4 regions of the Paenibacillus riograndensis SBR5 genome follow, and region 2 is predicted to be linked to each of the others. Evidence: riboswitches for the same ligand, from Rfam matches in the RefSeq annotation. Region 2 holds a riboswitch; each other region holds the start of a gene.
The links. Region 2 has a riboswitch for cyclic di-GMP ahead of PRIO_RS03775 (transglutaminase-like domain-containing protein). Riboswitches for the same ligand answer to the same signal wherever they lie in the genome.
Positions count from the first base shown of each region.

Region 1 (2,994 bases), 3.6 Mb from region 2:
TCTCCGTGGACATTGCCGACATGACCGAATCCATCAAAGACATAGAGACCAAGGTCTCCAACTATACGAGCTCGACCAAGGAAATGAACAGACGGTCTGTACATACATTGGAACTGGTTGAAAAAGGACGGCAATCGGTGGATACACAAGCCGAAGGCATGCGCAAGAATATACAAGCCACCCAGAAGGTGGCCGACACGATTGAAGCACTCTCCCAAAATGCCCGGGGGATTACCATGATCACCAAAACGATCACAGAAATCGCCGAGCAGACCAACCTCTTGTCGCTCAACGCCTCTATTGAAGCAGCCCGGGCCGGTGAACATGGCCGTGGTTTTGCTGTCGTGGCCCAGGAAGTACGCAAGCTGGCCGAGGAATCTACCGCCTCCACTAAAGAGGTGTTCAGTCTGGTGCGCAGCATAGAGAACGATATCAAGCAAGCGATTGAGAATATCGCCATTAACGAGGAAGTCGTTCAGGTACAGAATGAGATGATCATCGAAACGGCGAATATTTTCGCACAGATTGTGCAAAGCGTCCAATACATAACCGAGCAAATTGCTTCTTTCTCTGCCGAAAGCGACCTCATGCTGGAGAGCGCACTCAAAATCTCCGGCGCCATCGAAAATATTTCCGCAATTACCGAAGAAACGGCGGCGGGAACGGAAGAGGTCTCCGCAGCGATGAACGAGCAAATCCATGCCTTGCAATCCGTTGCCGAGGAGACTGAAAAAATGACCCAAGCGGTGTTCCAACTGCAAAAAACGATTCATATTTTCAAATTTTAACTGTTACGTGGAGACTGCCGTATCCTTCCTGCGGCAGTTTTTTTATTCACAAAATTTTCGCTGTTATATTCATCAGTTACAGTTTTTTTGCATTAGAAGAGCCCCTCCATTCTTTTGCACTTCTCTCCTTTTGCCTGCTTCCTTTTTTGGAATGCAAATATTTGCAGATGAACCGCTCTTTATTCAGTGGTCCTTTTTACATAGTGAATTTTACAATGCGTTCCATTATTATGGCTGACCAACCCTTCTGCAAGTGAATTTATAGTTCAAAATCCTCATTTTTAGATTATTTCAATATTTCTTCACAGTTTGCATTTTTGGACTTTTTTTCATTAGCTCTTTTTTCTCATTCATTCTTATATATATACAAAATTATACTGTTTTTCACATGGATACGATCAGGCAGGATTCGCCAAAATACGAGGTTATCAGCACAAATATATTGACAAAAGCTGAGTTAGAAATATATTGTAAAATAAAAAAAGGTATTATTTTCTTTAACACATATTGGCAAAATTCACCGAAAGGGAATGACGCAAAGCCATGGATCTACAGTCTCATTTCTATGGGACCATGACAGCCAGGTTGCTGAACAGCCGAACGTCCGGGTTTTCCTGCGTTCTCTATGGTTATTTACGCAGCCAACCTGTGCTCTCATGAGTACAGGTTTTCTATTTTGCTGAATAAATAAAAAAAACATTGGGTGGGGTGGATTTCCTTTGAAAACAGTTTCAGATTATATGGCTGAGGCACTACGAAACCTCGGTGTAACACATTCCTTTGGCATAATCGGCAAGTCTATTTGTCCCGTAGTCCTGAAAATGGTGGATTACGGCATTGAATTTATTCCGGGGAGACACGAATCCAGTTCCGGGTTCGAAGCCGCCGGCTATGCTCTCAAAACAGGTAAACTCGGAGTGGCTTTTGGGACCTCCGGACCGGGGGGTACCAATCTTCTCACCGCCGCAGCACATGCGAAGGCGAACAATCTTCCCGTACTTTTTATAACAGGCCATCAATCCATCAAGGAACTGGGAATTCCCCAGTGCCAGGATTCTTCGGCTTATCTGGCCGATCTGGCGGACATGTTCAGACCCGCGACCCTTTACAGCAAGCTGGTGGAACGCGGCGATCATTTCGGCACGATTTTCAATCATGCTATCTCCATTGCCTTGAGCGGACAACGGGGACCGGTTCATCTCTGTATCCCGTTTGATGTGCAGACCGAAGTGCTGGAAGAATGCCGGATTGTTATCCCTGAGCGCGAACATCTGGTCAGTGCCGGTAATTTGGAACGCGTACTTTCTGCCATTAATGAATCAAGCCATCCTCTGATCATTGCGGGCAAAGGGGTCAATCGTTCCGGCGCGCACGAGGAGCTTCTTCAACTGGCTGAAACCTTCAATATTCCGGTGGTCACCTCTCCCGGCGGCAAGGGTGCCATCGCCTGGGATCACCCGCTGTATCACGGCCCCATTGGTGTCGGCGGCTGCAAGCATGGCGAGGATTTGTTAAACCGCAGTGATGTGTTCATCGTGCTTGGCTCTCGTCTCAGCGATATGACCATCTGCAATCTTAAGGCAGAGAATCATCCGAAGACATTGATCCAATTTGACGTCGACCCTACCTTTGTCGGAAAAATATTAACCTCAGAGACAATCGCTGTAAGCGGGGACTTACGCGACAATCTTGCGTTCTATCTTCAGAATTTTGATTCGGCTGCTATTAAAAAGCACGAAACAGAAACCGATGTTCATTATGCGGAAGAGTTGCCGGTTCTGCCCAAGCTTTCGCTTGCTTCGGTCATGGACGCATTAAGCGACCTGATCCCGTACAACAACACCATTTTTGTTGATGATGGCAGCCATGGCTTCAATGCCGCGAAATGGTACAAGGTCAAAAAGCCCGGCAGCGTTGTTTTTGATGCCTATTTTGCCTGCATGGGCAATTCCATCGGGATGGCTATCGGCGCTAAAGTGGCTTCACCGGAAGAAACAATTTTATGCATTACCGGTGACGGCTGCTTCATGATGCTTGGCACAGAAATAAATACGGCCGTGTGCAAGGACATCCCGGTGATTTTTATCGTCGTGAACAATATGCAGCTCGACATGGCGTTAAAAGGCATGGAAAAAACAACAGGCAGAATCGACGGCACGATCTTCGAAGTTCCAATGGATGCCGTGAAGTTTGCTGAATCCTTGGG
Region 1 is NZ_LN831776.1:5,230,719-5,233,712, forward strand. Features, by position in the region: gene PRIO_RS22240 (methyl-accepting chemotaxis protein) at 1-788, shown strand, start outside; cyclic di-GMP riboswitch class I at 1,288-1,381, shown strand; gene PRIO_RS22245 (thiamine pyrophosphate-binding protein) at 1,508-2,994, shown strand, end outside.
Region 1: another riboswitch for cyclic di-GMP. It lies ahead of PRIO_RS22245 (thiamine pyrophosphate-binding protein); the one in region 2 lies ahead of PRIO_RS03775 (transglutaminase-like domain-containing protein).

Region 2 (2,994 bases):
CTTGATTGATTTTGCCATATTCACTCTCCTGCACTCACTGGGGATGATGAATGCCCCGGCACAGATCATTTCTTACAGCGCTGGTACCGCCAACAGTTTCATTTGGAATAAGAAGGTGACTTTTCGGGACCGGGACCGGGGGAGCAAGGATAGCTTTGACCGGATGCAGCTGGTAAGGTTCATTGTGCTGAACCTGGTTGTGCTGGGCATATCAGTGCTGCTTATGCATTTGCTGACCGGCCGCTTCGGCATTCAGGTGCTGGTTGCAAAAGTGCTGGTTACCGTCGTAACCGTAGTGATCAATTTTTTCGGAAGCCGGAAGTGGGTATTTTGAAAAAAATAAGCACTAGATAAAGTGAACCTGAAAAACTAACTTTCGGAGGTGATTTTCATGCGCAAGTTCTCTTACTTAATTATTCTTGCCGGGATTCTGCTGATGCTGTATCCCAAAGCAAATGAATGGTACAACGACTGGCAGCAGCAGAAGCTGCTGGAGGAAGCCGAACAGGCGTACAGTGAGATTTCGCCTTCACCGTCTCCGCAGTCAGATCTGCACAAACAATATGCTGAAGTCACCCAGCTTCTCGCCGAGGAATCTTCTGAGGGTGACCTGGCGAAAGCGACAGAAGCGCCGGCTCCCGAAATCAAGCTGGGAGGCAAGATCACAGGCATTATCCAGATCGACAAAATCAATTTGAAGCTGCCCGTACTGGAAGGGGCGACTAAAGCCAACATGAAGCATGCTGCCGCCCACATGAAGGAGACCGCGGCTATCGGGCAGGTTGGCAATGCTGCGATTGCAGCTCATAGATCGAGAACAGCAGGCAGGCTTTTTAACAGGCTCAACGAAGTTGAGGTCGGTGATACCATATCCGTGCAAACAAAGGAACAGGATTACCAGTACGTAGTGTATGATATTTCAATTGTAGAGCCTACGGATGTTTCCGTATTAAATGGACATAACGATGATAAAATACTCACTCTGATTACCTGTGATCCATTGGTCAATCCCACTCATCGCCTGATTATTCATGCCAGATTGTCTTAAATCCCAAAATAGCTGCGTCCTAAAAGCAGTATATTAAAATTTAATTAAAAAATAGTAGAAGTCTAGTGATTTGGGTCTTGAATATAGATATAAATATGATACTATATAACTATAAAAGCTAAGCACGACAACGGCAAACCTATCGAAAGGTAGGGACGCAAAGCTAAAGGGCCTTCCCGCTATGGATGGCAGCCAGCTACCGAATGAAGAGGCTTTTTTTGTTTGTTCTTAAATATGAATCTATCAATCTACATTAGAAGTAGGAACAGATAAAGCTTATACGATAACGGCAAACCTATCGAAAGGTAGGGACGCAAAGCTAAAGGGCCTTCCCAATACGAATGGCAGCCAGCTACCGAAAGGGGTTTTATCCATGAAAAAGTTCTTTTTTACGTTGTTAACATTGTTTGTAGTTGCCACTTCCGTCCAGACAGGATCAGCTGAAGCTGCCAGCACGGACACAGGCTGGTTGAATACATCGCAATTGAATCAAGGGGTTATCGCTGTTTCCTATGAAGTTCCTAAGGACAAGCGTATTAAGCTCATGATTACTAAGGACAACAATAGCTACACATATAACCTATATGCTTCTAAGCCCAATGAAACCTTCCCGCTGCAGCAAGGTAACGGTTCGTATAAAATATCTGTTCTGGAGAACACTACCGGCAATAAATACAAAGTGATGTCCTCCGAAACCGTAGACCTCAGCATGAGCGATGCGAACGACGTATACTTGAGCTCCGTACAGAATGTGAAATGGAGTTCTTCCGATAAATCAGTTCTGAAAGCTGCTCAGCTCACACAGGGGCTGACCACTGATGAACAAAAGGTAAAAGCAATATACAACTACATCGTTTCTAATGTGAAATATGACTATAGCCTAGCTTCCAGTGTTACGACTGACTACATCCCCAACAATGATAATACACTGGCCACCAAGAAGGGGATTTGCTACGATTATGCTTCATTGTTTGCAACCATGCTCCGCAGTCAAGGCATACCTACCAAATTGGTGATGGGGAATACCAGCTATGTGACTTCATACCATGCCTGGAACGAAGTCTTGCTTGACGGCAAATGGGTGACTATCGACACTACAGTTGATGCCGGTTTAGGCAAGAACAACAAAGAAACGGGATTAATTAAAGTAGCAAGCAAATACTCTGCAGCGAAATTCTACTAAGAGAAGTGAATATACAATCAACAATAGGATCTTTGGAGATAACCCGCTTAAATATTAAGTGGGTTATTTTTCTTTTTCTAAAGGGTTGCTTTTTTATATGACTATGGGGTATTATAAGTAAGCGTTGTTGGAGCGCTGCTAAGTAAATGAAGAATGATTGAATAAATTGTTCAAAAAAAGCTTGCATTGCTCAAACAAACGTGGTATATTATAAGAGTTGCTGGTGACGAGAAAATCATCGCCGACAACGAGTTTGATCTTTGAAAACTGAACAACGAGTGAGTGGGATTTCACGTAAGTGAGATCCAAAATGAGAATGCAAATTCTCGTCAGATGTTTCAAAATGAGCTATCGCTCTTTTCAATACCAATTGGAGAGTTTGATCCTGGCTCAGGACGAACGCTGGCGGCGTGCCTAATACATGCAAGTCGAGCGGAGTTTATCCTTCGGGATAAGCTTAGCGGCGGACGGGTGAGTAACACGTAGGCAACCTACCCTCTAGACTGGGATAACTACCGGAAACGGTAGCTAATACCGGATAATTCCTTGACCCACCTGGGATAAGGATGAAAGGCGGAGCAATCTGCTGCTAGAGGATGGGCCTGCGGCGCATTAGCTAGTTGGTGGGGTAACGGCCTACCAAGGCGACGATGCGTAGCCGACCTGAGAGGGTGAACGGCCACACTGGGACTGAGACACGGCCCAGACTCCTACGGGAGGCAGCAGTAGGGAATCTTCCGCAATGGGCGAAAGCCTGACGGAG
Region 2 is NZ_LN831776.1:861,350-864,343, forward strand. Features, by position in the region: gene PRIO_RS03765 (GtrA family protein) at 1-334, shown strand, start outside; gene PRIO_RS03770 (class D sortase) at 392-1,048, shown strand; cyclic di-GMP riboswitch class I at 1,171-1,252, shown strand; cyclic di-GMP riboswitch class I at 1,327-1,408, shown strand; gene PRIO_RS03775 (transglutaminase-like domain-containing protein) at 1,422-2,231, shown strand; rRNA gene PRIO_RS03780 (16S ribosomal RNA) at 2,599-2,994, shown strand, end outside.

Region 3 (2,994 bases), 180 kb from region 2:
CGTTGGTGTCGCCGTTGCGCTCGGCGTTGGCGTCACCGTCGCACTCGGCGTCGGCGTTGCGCTCGGCGTCGGTGTCGCCGTTGCGCTCGGCGTTGGTGTCGCCGTTGCGCTCGGCGTCGGTGTCGCCGTTGCACTCGGCATCGGCGTCGCCGTTGCACTCGGCGTTGGTGTCGCCGTTGCGCTCGGCGCTGGTGTCGCCGTCGCACTCGGCGTCGGTGTCGCCGTCGCACTCGGCGTCGGCGTCGCACTCGGCGTCGGCGTTGGTGTCGCCGTTGCGCTCGGCGTTGGCGTCACCGTCGCACTCGGCGTCGGTGTCGCCGTTGCACTCGGCATCGGTGTCGCCGTTGCACTCGGCGCTGGTGTCGCCGTTCCACTCGGCGTCGGCGTCGCACTCGGCGTCGGCGTTGGTGTCGCCGTTGCGCTCGGCGTTGGCGTCACCGTCGCACTGGGCGTTGGCGTCGCCGTTGCGCTCGGCGTCGGTGTCGCCGTTGCGCTCGGCGCTGGTGTCGCCGTTGCACTCGGCGCTGGTGTCGCCGTTGCGCTCGGCGTCGGTGTCGCCGTCGCACTCGGCGTCGGCGTCGGCGTTGCAGGCGGTTCGGAGCCTTCATACGGATAGTGGTGCATCTGTACATAACCGCTGAACGCTTTTGCAATCAGTGTGCCATGAAGCTCTGCATGATCATAAAAGACACTGGCATGAGGAGCCAATATCGTGCCCTCGATTGTCGTGTTCCCGATATTCACAGAAGCAGCTTCATAGAAATTGAACAGGACTTTGCGGGGTTTGCCTCCCCAGAATTGAAAATTGGGAATTTTCACAGCGCTTCCGCCCACATTAATAATGACGGTGGCATCACCTGCTATGTTGAACTGCAGCCCGTTGGCGTCAGCCAAATCAGCAGCGGCCAGATGAATGACATTATAGGCATCCGGAGCGTTAATCGTCATTTTTCCATATTCTTTTACAAAAGGCTGTGTCTGCGTCAATGCGGCCAATTCATCCGAACGCCGGACCAAAAACTGTTCCTCGGCCGCAAAATCAATCGGCGTCCCTTGGCGGGGGGTCTCCTTGAGATCCGCCCGTGTGGTGCTTATAGTGCCTCCGTATACAGCTGCCCCATATATAGTTCCGTCTGTTAGAGTGAGATTTTTGCCGGCAACCAGCACATCCCCGCCGGGCGCATCCTTGGAAACACCGTACCCCTGCAACGTAATATTTCCTTCAGCCGCGAGCCTTCCATGAATCTGATCGTAAGATTGCGTGAAATCTCCAAAGATAAATGCATTAAAATTGCCGGCAACACCCAGGACAGGGGTAGGGATATACGGCATATTTCCCGCAGCTTTAACATTCCATCCCCAGGTAACCGTGCTGCTCAATGCTAATACTCCTGTCAGAATCAGAGCTGCTGCTTTCAGTGATCTTTTTTTCAATCGCCTTGCACCTCCTAGTAACTTATTCTATGATTTTGCGGAAAAACTATAACAACAAAAAGACCGCCACGAAGGGTCAGCTTCACGGCGGCCGGACGATCATAGCCCTGGTCGGGCATTAGATTCCTGACTTTGCGTCCCGTCCTTTCAGACGGTTTGCGTTTATACATGAGAAATATAGATTAAATAAAACTTATGTAGTCTATGACATTTGTTACTTTTGAACTAATTTCAGTTTAGCCTCTTCCCTGCCCGATTGTCAATCTATTCCTTAACTATTTTTTCAAGTCGCGGTTGCCTGAAACATGGACAAACCCGCTATCTATAAGGATTTCCAGCCTTCCTGTCCAGAAGGAAATCTCTCAACAGAATGGTTTTTGCCTTTTTCAAAGTATCAGATCTTGTATTTAATTGCAATTTTTAATATTAAAATTTAGTATATTCGAACTATAATTTCAAATCTTATCCAGAACCTTTATTCCTAGCTATATGTACTCCTTAAGGAGCAAGAACTTCCCTGCAAATTAGGACTGCACAACAAAAAACCGCCCCGGAATCAACCGGCAGCAGTTCTTCATCCTTCTCTATGTAATGCTATATACGCTCCCGTAACCAGACATTGCGGATATAGCGAATTGGGATTTACAGCAGCTGAACCCAGCCAATCATGGACACCCACAACGGAATACTCAAAAACAACCCGAATACCAGCCCACGGCGGAGACTTCCTTCATGACTCATCATAATTCTCCTTTTGAGGTGCTTTATTTTGTTACGTTTCAATCTTTTATATTTCAATTTTAATATAAAACAATTTTTATTATTTTATTGTGAAAAATATCACATAAAATCACCCTTTTTTATAAATACCAGTGGTTATTTTATCCACCCCATGCAGCGCAAGGATCAGCCAGACAAAATAAAACGGGCCTCACCATGGGAGCTGGCAAGACCCTGCAAGCTATTTATAAACACCGGGGAGTGTTTGGTACATTCAATATATATCCTTAACCTGAAAACAAGCTGATAGCTGCATAAAAATTACATTAAAAGCTTCCAATAACCCAGTGTGCCGAAAAAAACGACCAGGGCCACGGGAAGTATAATTTTCCGGCTTACCTTATCCTCAAACGAAAAATACAAACACAGCATACAAAGCCACGCAATAAGGAGACTTCCCATTTCCTATGCATACGCCCTTTCTTATACATCCTGATGATCGCGCGGGACAGTGGCAGCACCAAACATCCTATAAGAAGATTACCCGCGAGTCAGCCGGTTCATACCCAATCATGGCTTGGGCCGCTAAATATTTTTTTGTTCCGCCAAAAGGTTATGCAGTCCCGGCAGGTCACTGCTCCCCCTCCAGTACAGGGTACTCCCAGAAGCTCAGCCTGCCTTTCGCCGGTATGGGCCGGGCAAGCGCCGTCACATCCTCCAGCTTCCAGGCATAACGTCCTGGCGCATAATCGCCAAAAACCAGCTCATTGCCGCCGGGCCAGCCCTCATCTGCAGCCGCTTGCGTCACCTCATAGCAACCGGCCAGACGGCTTGTAGCGA
Region 3 is NZ_LN831776.1:682,472-685,465, reverse strand. Features, by position in the region: gene PRIO_RS35340 (choice-of-anchor A family protein) at 1-1,434, opposite strand, end outside; cyclic di-GMP riboswitch class I at 1,518-1,605, opposite strand; gene PRIO_RS02990 (ASCH domain-containing protein) at 2,786-2,994, opposite strand, start outside.
Region 3: another riboswitch for cyclic di-GMP. It lies ahead of PRIO_RS35340 (choice-of-anchor A family protein); the one in region 2 lies ahead of PRIO_RS03775 (transglutaminase-like domain-containing protein).

Region 4 (2,994 bases), 1.2 Mb from region 2:
TCGTTCCGCCCAAGGGGTTCGTCAAGGTTAAAGGCTTGGCTCTGGAAGGCGGACTGCTGCTGGCGGATGCCCTAAGCGGTCAGACCGGCGGCGGACGGGAAGCCATCCAGGCGGGAGACGCCCTGACACGCTCCGCTTCACTGCTGGCGAAGAGCGAGCTGCAGCAGAAGGAGCTGCATTATACCTTAACCCATTACCATTGCCGCAATGAGCTGCGCGGACTGACACAGACAACGGCCCATCTCAAAAAAATCCACTCGTATGTAAAAGAGATCCGTGCGGAAATCGCACTGCTGCCCGCACATTATGCCGCAGCCGACTGGATGGCGGAGGTGGTCACAGCCACCGCAGACTGTATCGCCCTTTACGGGACGAAGACATTGTCGGATGCCGAATGCCAGCGTTCGCTTCCCGAATCGCTGCGCCGGGCGCGCGATCTTCAACTGGCCTGGTTCTCCGAGCTGCAGGGGCAATGCTCCCTCACCTCCATCCGCGATCTCGGCGCGGTGTTCTCCCACCTGAACCGGGTGCTGGAAGAAATCGAGCAGGCCGACTATGTAGTGATGTCAGCCGCACCGCAAAAGGCTAAAGCCGGAGCCGCACACGCTGTACGCTTCATACAAAAGGGACTCTCCCACAAGCTTTAAGCTTGGGAGCGTCCTTTTTTTTTAATTTATCGCTCTCATCTCTCACACTATCAGTTAGCCCTCTGTTTCATGCCCCTTTACCCTGCTTCAAGCCCTACATACTGCCTGTCCAACCTTCCATATTCTCCTGTAAATCTGAAATTCAATAAGCGTAATTTAATTATAAATTCATTTTATTTACAAAAAATCAACAATTACCTACATTATTCAATATTTATAGTCAAAATCAATTATTCCAGTTGAAAATTCGCTACTTAAGTACTAGAATTAAGGTTGTTTGTAGAAGTTATTTTTGGACATCGTACCAGTATTGACCACTTTTTGTCGATTACAGTCGATTTAATTTGTCCCGTACTGAGTATATATCATTGATCTATTCCTAAAGGCAAACTGTCCGAAAGGGCAGGACGCAAAGCCATGGGCCTAAGAGCGCAATTGCTGCATTTATGGCCGCCAGGCTGCCAATAGAGACGCCATTTGGTCGGATATCCCGGGATATCGCATCACGGCTCCATGATGTTCTTTTCTGTACAGATACCATTGATTATACGAAAAAGTGAGGTTACGAGAATGCCGCAGCATACCATCGAACGTTCACGGTACGAGTTCATTGCTTCCATGCTTCTTGGGAAGACCGATCTCTTGAATCTTTACTCTGTGGATCCTCAGACGTTTGGCGGAACAGACGAAGCTAAGAATGGTGTCATCATTATCCAGAATAACGAAATCTTCATCACACCGCCTCTGTCCGGCGGCAAACCGGCTGTAATCTCCGCGATCCATCCTGTGGTGTTGAAGATTAACGGTCAAGTCATCACGGGTCCGACTCCAATTACCTCTGCAGATGACCTTACCTGGGAGATTTGCGAGAAACCGCAATACCAGATTACAGTATCCGATGATAAGCTCAAAGTATACTTTACCCTTTACCGCGCTGAAAGGTATGCCTGGAATCTCGTCAACAATCCGGCTTCAGCCTTTGTTACTGTCCGCGCGGAGATGAACCGGGAAATGCTGTTATCCACCCTCTCCATCGAACAGATTATGGCCGGATTTGATAAGAGCCCTATAGTCAGCAGTCTCAATATCCCTGCGCTTTACGAGGAGCTGAATAATCCTACCTACCTTCCCGTGTGTATTGCTGAAGGCAAGGCTCCTGTGCCAGGGACAAATGCGAGTCTGGAACTGCTGCTTCAGCAGAAAATAGAGAATCAATTCAAGTCGCTGGACGATTCCGCCCAGGAAACAGGCTGCCCGGAATTCTTCATGGTGCAGGAAGGCGAAGTGTTTGCGAAGAAGCTGCCCCCGGCAGAAGGCCTTCCCGGCTTTGATGTATATGGCGGTGTACTTCCGCCGCCGCCGCCGCAGGACCTCACCCTGTTCTCCTCCCCCTGCGCAGCGCTGCTTCCGGGCGGGGAGATCAAGGCCTGCCGCAAAGGCAGACCACGCATAACCGGAAGCGGAACCTTTGTAAAAACAATTGATTTCCCCCAAACGTTCCTCGTTCCGCCTAGTGACAGTGAAGCCGGAGGTACCCTGATGTTCCCCGGGGATGTTATCGCTGCTCATGATTTAAGCAGGAACACGGTTATTGAGGCTTTAGGCAATGTTTATATTTTTGGTGATGTGCGCAATTCCCGGATCGCTGCTACAGGCAGCATATTTATCAGCGGCAAGGTTGCAGACAGTGAGCTGTACGCCGGGGGATATGGGGCCGCACATAACCGCCTGTGCAGCTTCACCGAACTGGTGGCGAAGGAAGTAGCGGGACTGAGGGAAGCCGCCAGACACCTGGCCGAGACGGTCGAGTCAACGGTGCAGACAGTGAAATACGGGCTGGTCATCATGCTGCTGCTGGAGAGTAAATATGCTCATCTTCCCCGTATGATCCGTGATATGCAGGAACTGTTATCAGGCATGAGTACTGATTATCCTCAGGATACCAAAATCCTGAAGCATCTGATGGAGTTTTTTTTGAATCCCGGGCGGTTTACCGACCAGATTACCGATGCGGGTATAGGCTCTTTTCTGAGCCTGTTGAAGAACCTGGCCCAGAGCATCTGCCAGATGCAGGAGGAACGGGTCCGGATCGATATTGCCGGGTCACATGACAGTATTATCAAATCCGGCGGGGATGTCCATATTCATGGAGATGGAGTTTCCCGGAGCAAACTGCATTCGGCTGGCGATATTTATTTTGCGAAGAATAGCTCCATGTCTTCTGATTCCACCATGGAAGCAGCCGGAACGATTCATGCACGCAGCGTCGGCGGGGAATCCATTGGCAAATCGCTGCTCGTTGCAGGCCGGCAAATCATTGCACATACCATCAGTAATGCTTCTGTGA
Region 4 is NZ_LN831776.1:7,545,476-7,548,469, forward strand. Features, by position in the region: gene PRIO_RS34275 (FUSC family protein) at 1-647, shown strand, start outside; cyclic di-GMP riboswitch class I at 1,022-1,113, shown strand; gene PRIO_RS31850 (flagellar assembly protein A) at 1,218-2,994, shown strand, end outside.
Region 4: another riboswitch for cyclic di-GMP. It lies ahead of PRIO_RS31850 (flagellar assembly protein A); the one in region 2 lies ahead of PRIO_RS03775 (transglutaminase-like domain-containing protein).